4 regions of the Rhizobium sp. S163 genome follow, and region 2 is predicted to be linked to each of the others. Evidence: predicted binding sites of a transcription regulator. Region 2 holds the regulator's gene; each other region holds the start of a gene.

Region 1 (2,200 bases), on a different contig from region 2:
GACACGCCGGCGCCGGCGGAGTTCGGCGCCGAGATCCCGGTCAATCCCTTCGGCGCCAGCTTCGCGGCACCCGGCCCCTTCATCTCCGGCGTTCGCATCGAGATCCGCCCCGATAGCGAGGATGTCGCCGACGTCATCGCCAACTTCGATCCGACCAGCCTCTGCCAGAGCATGGTGGCCGACAGCCAGGCGACCGTGATCACCGATTTCCGCCAGGACGGCGATGGGCTGACCAAGTTCCTGGTGCTCGACCATGGCATGACGGATGGCGCCCGCGGCATGCTCGCCCAGCGCCTGCTCGACATCGAGACCTACCGGACGCTGGCGATGATGGGCCTGCCGCTGGCGCAGACGCTGTCGCCCGAGATCCGCCAGATCGAGACGAGCTTCACCGCCATCACGCAGGGCATGAAGCAGCATGCGCGCGCCGAAGCCGACGCCACGCTCTCGGAGATCACCCGACTCGCCGCCGAGCTCGAGGCCAATGCCGCCCTCAGCCTCTATCGCTTTGGCGCCAGCCGCGCCTATTACAACATCGTGCTCGAGCGCGTCGCCATGCTGGCCGAAAAGGCGCTCCCCGGCAACGAGACGCTCGGCGCCTTCCTGCAACGTCGCCTCGCGCCCGCCATGCGCACCTGCCAGTCGGTCGAGGAGCGGCAGGCGGACCTGTCGCGCAAGCTCGCCCGCGCCACGGCCCTTCTGCGCAGCTGGATCGATGTCGAGCTGGAAAAATTCAACACCGAGATCCTGGCCTCGATGGACAAGCGCGCCCATCTGCAGCTGCGCTTGCAGCAGACGGTCGAAGGCCTGTCGGTCGCCGCCATCTCCTATTACGTCATCGGCCTCGTCGGCTATCTCGCCAAGCTTCTGCATGGCGTCGGCGTCGAGATCGCGCCGGAGACACTGACCGGCGCCGCCGTGCCCTTCGTCGTCCTCGGCGTCTGGCTCACGGTGCGCCGCATTCGCAGCAAGCACAGCGACGACCACGTCAAAGAGGCCAACCGCCCCGACGCGCTGAGCTGATCCGAGAGGCCGGCAGCACGCTCACCTGCCGACCACTTTGCGCACGCATCTCCGCGTCCGGCCGAAGCGTCATATATCCTTCATGACACGCTGCTTATTTGGCGCCATGAGTGGCCTTGCCGTGCGTGCTTTCATGATATCGTCATGCGGCGCAAAGCAAGACACCTCCGCAAGCGTCCGAAGCGACAAATCTGAACAGGGATCGAGATGACCACCATGAGAGGCACGCCTTCAACCGACTGGCTCGAGGCCGAACTGGCCGATACGCTGGATGAAGACTATGAGCTCGAGCTCTCCGAGCCGGCGCTGTCCGAGGAAATCCGCAAGATCTACCGCAAGGCACACCCGCCATCGATGCCGCGCATCGAATACTTCCGTTCGCTGATCGCGCTGCAGTCCGAGCTGATCCGCCTGCAGGATTGGGTCACCTATCACAAGGAAAAGGTGGTCGTGATCTTCGAAGGTCGCGATTCCGCCGGCAAGGGCGGCGTCATCAAGCGCATCACCCAGCGCCTCAACCCGCGCGTCGCCCGCGTCGTGGCGCTTCCGGCTCCGTCGGACCGCGAGAAGTCGCAGTGGTACTTCCAGCGTTACGTGCCGCATCTGCCTGCTGGCGGCGAGATCGTGCTCTTCGACCGCTCCTGGTACAACCGCTCCGGCGTCGAACGCGTCATGGGCTTTGCCGACGAGGATCAGGTCGAGCAGTTCTTCAACGACGTGCCCGAATTCGAACGCATGCTGGTCCGTTCCGGCATCCGCCTCGTCAAATACTGGTTCTCGATCACCGACGAGGAACAGCAGCTGCGCTTCCTCGTGCGCATCCACGATCCGCTGAAGCAGTGGAAGCTGTCGCCGATGGACCTGCAGTCGCGCATCCGCTGGGAAGCCTACACCAAGGCCAAGGAAGAAACCTTCGCCCGCACCAACATCCCGGAAGCCCCTTGGCACATCGTCGAAGGCAACGACAAGAAGCGCGCCCGCCTGAACTGCATCGACCATCTGCTGTCGCAGTTCCCCTACGAGGACGTGCCGCACGAGGAGATCGCCTTGCCCGAGCGCGTGTTCAACCCGGATTATGAACGCAAGGTTCTGCCGCCGGAGTTGTACGTTCCGTCGAAGTATTGATTGGAAGCGTCGGCGGGTGTGCCGTTGATTGAATAGAACCGTCGGGCGGGTG
Region 2 (2,200 bases):
GGATGATCCGCGCACCCAGGATTACATCATGGGCCGCTTCGGCTGATCTCCGAAACCGGTAAACCTCAGGACATTCAAGGATAAGCCCCATGGCATCGACACATATCTATTCCGCCTATGACGATGATCTCAAGTTCCTGACGCGCCGCATCTCCGAAATGGGCGGCCTCGCGGAACAGATGGTCGGCGACGCCGTTCGCGCGCTCGTCAACGGCGACACTTCGCTCGCCCAGAAGGTCATCTCCGACGACGTGATCCTCGATCACGCCGAGCGCGAGATCGGCGAAAAGGCGATCATCACCATCGCCCGCCGCCAGCCGATGGCCGCCGACCTTCGCGAAATCATGGGCTCGATCCGCATCGCGGCCGATCTCGAGCGCGTCGGCGATCTTGGCAAGAACACCGCCAAGCGCGTCATCGCTGTCCAGAGCACCGGCGTTCCGCGCAAGCTCGCCCGTGGCCTCGAGCATCTCTCCGAACTGGCGCTCGTCCAGCTCAAGGAAGTTCTCGACGTCTACACCAGCCGCGTTGCCGACCGCGCCAAGTCGATCCGCGAGCGCGACGAGGAAATCGACGCGATGTACACCTCGCTGTTCCGCGAGATGCTGACCTACATGATGGAAGATCCGCGCAACATCACCAGCTGCACGCATCTTCTCTTCTGCGCCAAGAACATCGAGCGCATCGGCGACCACGCCACCAACATCGCAGAGACCATCTACTACATGGCTACCGGCGCCCAGCCGGAAGGCGAGCGTCCGAAGGACGACACCGCCAACACCGTCGGCGCGGTCACGGAATAAGCGTTCCGGACCCACGCCCCCAGGAGACCGAGACGAATGATCCCAAGAGTAGCAGTCGTTGAAGACGAAGAAGCACTGAGCGTGCTTCTTCGCTATAACCTTGAGGCCGAAGGCTTCGAAGTCGATACCATCCTTCGCGGTGACGAGGCCGAAATCCGGCTGCAGGAACGCACGCCTGATCTTTTGATCCTCGATTGGATGCTGCCCGGCGTATCCGGCATCGAGCTCTGCCGTCGCCTGCGCATGCGCCCGGAGACGGAGCGCCTGCCGATCATCATGCTGACCGCCCGTGGCGAGGAAAGCGAACGCGTTCGCGGCCTGTCGACCGGCGCCGACGACTATGTCGTCAAGCCGTTCTCGACGCCTGAGCTCGTCGCCCGCGTCAAGGCGATGCTGCGCCGCGCCAAGCCGGAAGTGCTCTCCTCGCTGCTGAAGTGCGGCGATATCGAGCTCGATCGCGAAACCCATCGCGTTCACCGCAAGAGCCGCGAAGTCCGCCTCGGACCGACCGAATTCCGCCTGCTGGAATTCCTGATGTCGTCGCCCGGCCGCGTCTTCTCGCGCTCGCAGCTGCTCGATGGCGTCTGGGGCCATGACATCTATGTCGACGAACGCACCGTAGACGTTCACGTCGGCCGCCTGCGCAAGGCGCTCAACTTCTCGAACATGCAGGATGTGATCCGCACCGTTCGCGGCGCCGGTTATTCGATGGAAGCGTAAGGCGCTTCCATTTCATACGATCCAACGAAAAACGGGCCCCGCGAGGGCCCGTTTTCTTTTGTTCCTTATCCGGCTTTCCGGGTCATGCGACCCGGTTGGCTGCCTTGCGGCGCTCGTTGACCGGCTGGTAGGCCATGCGCTGGTGGTAGGTGCAGTATGGCGAGTTGTCGGGGGACTCGCAGCCGCAGAAGTGGAAGTCATCCGTCAGCGGATCGCCGACCGGCCACTTGCACGTGCGCTCGGTCAGTTCCGTAAGGCCGAGACGGCGCGAGATCGGAACGACAACGTTGGAGGCTGGACGGTAACGGACTTCCTCGATCGCATCGATATCCATCTCTTCCTTGAGAGCCACTGCGCCCTGCGGGCGGGCAACGGCGCGGCTTGGCGAGATGCGTGCGGAATTGAAATTGCTGGCAGGGCGGGGGGTCGAAACCGCCGGGCGCTTCGGCGCCCGCGTCGCCGTCGTCGTGCCGCCGGCCTTGGCGCGGCCAGGCAGGTTCAGGCGGTGGACCTTGCCGATGACGGCGTTGCGGCTTACACCGCCAAGTTGTGCCGCAATCTGGCTGGCGCTCAGGCCTTCGGCCCAAAGCTTCTTCAGTCTTTCAACGCGCTCGTCTGTCCAGTTCATGCCCTGTCTCCGCCTTATTGCGTTGGTGTAGGCAGAATCCTTCACCCAT
Region 3 (2,200 bases), 310 kb from region 2:
GGAGCGCGCGATCACCGCGACGGCGATCGGCGAGCAGGCGGTGGGCATTCGAAATGGCGGCCTCGCCACCTTTGACGGCAACATACATGGGTCACATCTCCGTTGCGGTGATCTTGGTGGTGCGCGGCAAGCAGAGGAAACGGCTGCCGGAGGTCAGCACGATGTCGACGCCGCGCGGGAAGAGCGCGCGATTTTCCGTCCACAGATGCAGGAAGCGCTCGGGCAGCCCAAGCGGCGCAACGTCGGTGACGGTCTTGATGCCGGGGCCCATCAGCGCGAGACGGCGACCGCCTTCGAGATCGGGCAGCTCGATGACGAGCGTCGTCGAACGATCCGGATATTCCTGGGTGCCGGAGGCAAACAGGCCGAAGGAGGAGAGCGTGGCGCCTTCATCGACAAAGGCGAAGCGGGCTTCGGCCTTTTCCGGCGTGACCGGCGCGCCGGTGTGGAAGCCGAGCCATTGCGGCGTGGCGGACTTGGCCAAGACAGGTGAGAGCCAGACGGGGGTGTCGTGATCGCAGAGCGTCAGCGCGATGGCACCGGCGGCGATGCCGAGCGGCGCCGGCGGCTCGGCATCGGGCGAGACGGTCTGGATGGTGCCGGGGCGGGCCATGGCATCCATCATCAGCTTGAAGACGCTCTGGGCGTGGAACACCGGCTCGGCGAAGCCGCCCGACAGGGCATCAGCGTTATGCGTTTCGGTCTTGAGGGGCATCAGTCGTCTCCGCGAACCATGGTGAAGAAATCGACGCGGGTGGCTGCGGTCTCGTCGGCCTTCTTGTTATCGGCATCGGCGACGCGGGCCGCGATCGGCGCAAGCAGGGTGGTTTCGATTGCGTCGCGGGTGGCTGGCTCCTGCCAGAGCGCATCGAAGATCGCCGAGAGGCGGGCCTTTTCGCGATCGGTGCCGAGCGCCTGGGCGTGACCGATGGTGCCCGAAGCGAGGCGGATGGTGGCGCGGGTGACGGTGACCTCGCCGAGATTGAAGGCCGCACCGCCGCCGCCCATGCGGCCGCGCACCATGACGAGGCCGGTTTCGGGGGCGCGCACGGCTTGCGCCACCGGCTTTTCCGTCAATGCCTGCCAGGCCGCTTCCAGCTCCTGCCGCTCGGCGCGGGCCAGCAGATCGACGGTGCGCTTGCGCGCCCGGTCACCCTCACTCAGCTCGGTCTTGCCTACCTTCTTTTCCGCTAAGGTCATCGCCACATCCTTTAAATGTCTATTGATATAGACAACCATACAAGCTATACCTAGACCTAAATCGCCGAGGTGACAAGCGTGTGACATTTCGGGGGCGCATAAGATAAAGGGCTAAAATGGCTGGGCAGGTTCAGAGACAGACGGGCGTGGCGCTGTGGCGGCAGATCGCCGACCGGATTCGCCAGGCGATCAGCGCCGGCGCCTATGACGAAACGGGCATGGTGCCGCCGGAGATGACGCTGGCCACGCAGTTCGGCGTCAACCGCCATACGGTGCGCAGCGCGCTCGCGGCTCTGGCGCAGGAGGGGATCGTGCGCGCCGTGCAGGGTCGCGGCACGCTGATCGAGCGCAAGGAACGGCTGAACTTCCCGATCAGCAAGCGCACCCGCTTCAACAGCGGCATCGGCGAGCAGGCGCGCGAGACGCGCGGGCTGCTGCTCGGACATGGCGAGGAAGCGGCCAGCGACGAAGTGGCGCGCTGGCTGAAGCTTGCGCCGGGGACAAACGTGATCCGGCTGGAGACGGTGCGCAAGGCCGACGGACGGCCGGTTTCGAGCGCGACCTCGTGGTTTCCGGCAGACCGCTTCGCGGGCATGCGTGACGCCTACGAGACGACGGAATCGATCACCCGCGCCTTCGCCGAACTCGGCCTATCCGACTATATCCGCGCCACCACCGAAATCACCGCCGCCCACGCCGAAGCCGCCGATCTATCGGCGCTGGAACTGACGCCGGGCGCGATCGTGCTGATCACCAAGGCGATGAATACCGATCTCGACGGCGTGCCGGTGCAATATTCGGTGACGCGATTTGCGGCCGACCGGGTGCAGTTCACGATCGAGAATTGAGGGTTATCCTAGGACTTCGAGCCCATGCTTCTCGACGACGGAGAGCAGTTTCAGCGCTAGGCCACTCGGCCGCTTGGCGCCGCTCTCCCATTTCTGGACGGTGGATTCACTCGTGTTCAGGTATCGAGCAAAGACCGGCTGACTGACATTGT
Region 4 (2,200 bases), on a different contig from region 2:
ACGTCACATTAAGGACAACCAAGGCGAGATCGGGTCGTCCCAAACCGATTTCAAAAATAAGCAAAAACTGTCGCGAAACGGCAACGGCAGCAGCTGCACAATGCCATTTCGCAACAGCGAAACAGTTGGTGGTATCAGGCCGCCTGCTGTGCCGGCTCGCGCTTGCGGTGATCTTCGAGCGCCAGCGGAGCAGGAGCGGCAGCGCCGCCCATGGTGCGCCATTCGATCAACTCGAACGTGCCGTCTTCGTGCTCGGCGATCGCCGTGCAGCTTTCGACCCAGTCGCCGGTGTTGATGTAGCGCACGCCGTCCATGTCTTCCATGACGGCATGGTGGATGTGGCCGCAGATCACGCCGTCGGCGCCGCTCTTGCGGGCCTCGTCGGCAACGACTTTCTGGAACTCGCCGATGAAATTGACCGCGTGCTTGACCTGCAGCTTCGCCCAGGCGGAGAACGACCAGTAAGGCATGCCGAGCTTGCGGCGAATGGCGGCGAGCCCGATGTTGATCATGATCGCCATGTCGTAGGCCCAGTCGCCGAGGTAGGCGAGCAGGCGGGCGTTGCGCACGACGACGTCGAACTCGTCGCCATGCAGCACCAGATACTTCTTGCCGTCGGCCGCCTCATGCATCATCCGCTCGGCCACTTCGATGCCGCCGAAGTGCATGCCGGGGAAGTCGCGCAGGAATTCGTCGTGGTTGCCGGGGATATAGACGATACGCGTTCCCTTGCGCGCCTTGCGCAGCAGCTTCTGGATCACGTCGTTGCATTCCTGTGGCCAGTACCAGCTGCGCTTCAGGCGCCAGCCGTCGACGATGTCTCCCACCAGGAAGATCGTGTCGGCTTCGTGGTACTTCAGAAAGTCGATCAGGAAGTCGGCTTTCGCGGCTTTCGAGCCGAGATGGACGTCGGAAATAAAGAGCGTACGGAAGTGGCGCGTATCCATATTGTCCTTCACAAGCATACTGCCCGTGCCCCATGCTTCATCTGTGTCTCTGAAAACCAGACTCGTGTTTCAGGAAGATGACACGGCCCGGACCAGCGGGACTTCCGTCACAAATCGCCACGACTTTGCTGTCACGGTTTTTTACATTTGTGCTGTTTTAGCAATAGGAATCAAAATTCTCGCTGTTACCGTCTTTCGATTGATGTATTGAAAGCGCTCCAATGAAAGCATGTGCGACAGCCTGGAGCATTACGATGGATCACAGCGACAAACCGAAGACGGACAACAAAGCGGCAGGCGGCAGCCTCGATGAACAGGCGTTGTTCTTCCACCGCTATCCCCGTCCCGGCAAGATCGAGATCCAGGCCATCAAGCCGCTCGGCAACCAGCGCGACCTCGCGCTCGCTTATTCGCCCGGCGTCGCCGCGCCCTGTCTCGCCATCCGTGACAATCCGGAAACGGCCGCCGACTACACCTCGCGCGCCAACCTGGTTGCCGTGATTTCCAATGGCACGGCCGTCCTCGGCCTCGGCAATATCGGCCCGCTGGCCTCCAAGCCGGTCATGGAAGGCAAGGCCGTTCTCTTCAAGAAGTTCGCCAATATCGACGTCTTCGACATCGAGGTCGATGCATCGACCGTTGACCACATGGTCTCCACCGTCGCCGCGCTCGAGCCGACCTTTGGCGGTATCAACCTTGAAGACATCAAGGCGCCGGAATGTTTCGAGATCGAGCGTCAGCTCCGCGAGAAGATGAAGATCCCGGTCTTCCATGACGACCAGCATGGCACCGCCATCATCGTCGCCGCCGCGATCCTGAACGGCCTGGAGCTGGCCGGCAAGAAGATCGAAGAGGTCAAGATCGTCGCCTCGGGCGCCGGTGCTGCGGCCCTTGCCTGCCTCAACCTTCTCGTCACCCTTGGTGCAAAGCGCGAAAACATCTGGGTCCACGACCTCGAAGGCCTCGTCTATGAAGGCCGCGTCGAGCTGATGGACGAATGGAAGAGCGTCTACGCGCAGAAGAGCGACACCCGCACGCTGGCTGAAAACATCGGCGGCGCCGACGTCTTCCTCGGCCTGTCGGCCGCAGGCGTCCTGAAGCCGGAACTCTTGGCGCAGATGGCCGAAAAGCCGCTCATCATGGCGCTCGCCAACCCGAACCCCGAAATCATGCCGGATCTCGCCCGCGCGGCCCGCCCGGACGCGATGATCTGCACCGGCCGTTCGGACTTCCCGAACCAGGTCAACAACGTC

The links. Region 2 encodes PhoB, which activates phosphate uptake and scavenging genes when phosphate is short. Its sites were predicted from a motif close to TGTCATNNANCTGTCAT; they were not measured.
Region 1: the regulator PhoB is predicted to act here: its motif matches at 1,091-1,107, upstream of ppk2 (polyphosphate kinase 2).
Region 3: the regulator PhoB is predicted to act here: its motif matches at 1,270-1,286, upstream of phnF (phosphonate metabolism transcriptional regulator PhnF).
Region 4: the regulator PhoB is predicted to act here: its motif matches at 1,014-1,030, upstream of QTL96_RS01725 (UDP-2,3-diacylglucosamine diphosphatase).

Annotation. Positions count from the first base shown of each region.
Region 1 covers NZ_JAUDSA010000036.1:33,769-35,968, reverse strand. The annotation lists gene QTL96_RS25250 (DUF3422 family protein) at 1-1,023, shown strand, start outside; gene ppk2 (polyphosphate kinase 2) at 1,231-2,148, shown strand.
Region 2 covers NZ_JAUDSA010000018.1:455,632-457,831, forward strand. The annotation lists gene pstB (phosphate ABC transporter ATP-binding protein PstB) at 1-46, shown strand, start outside; gene phoU (phosphate signaling complex protein PhoU) at 90-803, shown strand; gene phoB (phosphate regulon transcriptional regulator PhoB) at 840-1,523, shown strand; gene QTL96_RS17800 (GcrA family cell cycle regulator) at 1,606-2,151, opposite strand.
Region 3 covers NZ_JAUDSA010000018.1:150,592-152,791, reverse strand. The annotation lists gene QTL96_RS16270 (carbon-phosphorus lyase complex subunit PhnI) at 1-88, opposite strand, end outside; gene phnH (phosphonate C-P lyase system protein PhnH) at 92-715, opposite strand; gene phnG (phosphonate C-P lyase system protein PhnG) at 715-1,200, opposite strand; gene phnF (phosphonate metabolism transcriptional regulator PhnF) at 1,317-2,048, shown strand; gene QTL96_RS16250 (DNA-binding transcriptional regulator) at 2,052-2,200, opposite strand, start outside.
Region 4 covers NZ_JAUDSA010000003.1:321,976-324,175, forward strand. The annotation lists gene QTL96_RS01725 (UDP-2,3-diacylglucosamine diphosphatase) at 135-947, opposite strand; gene QTL96_RS01730 (NADP-dependent malic enzyme) at 1,202-2,200, shown strand, end outside.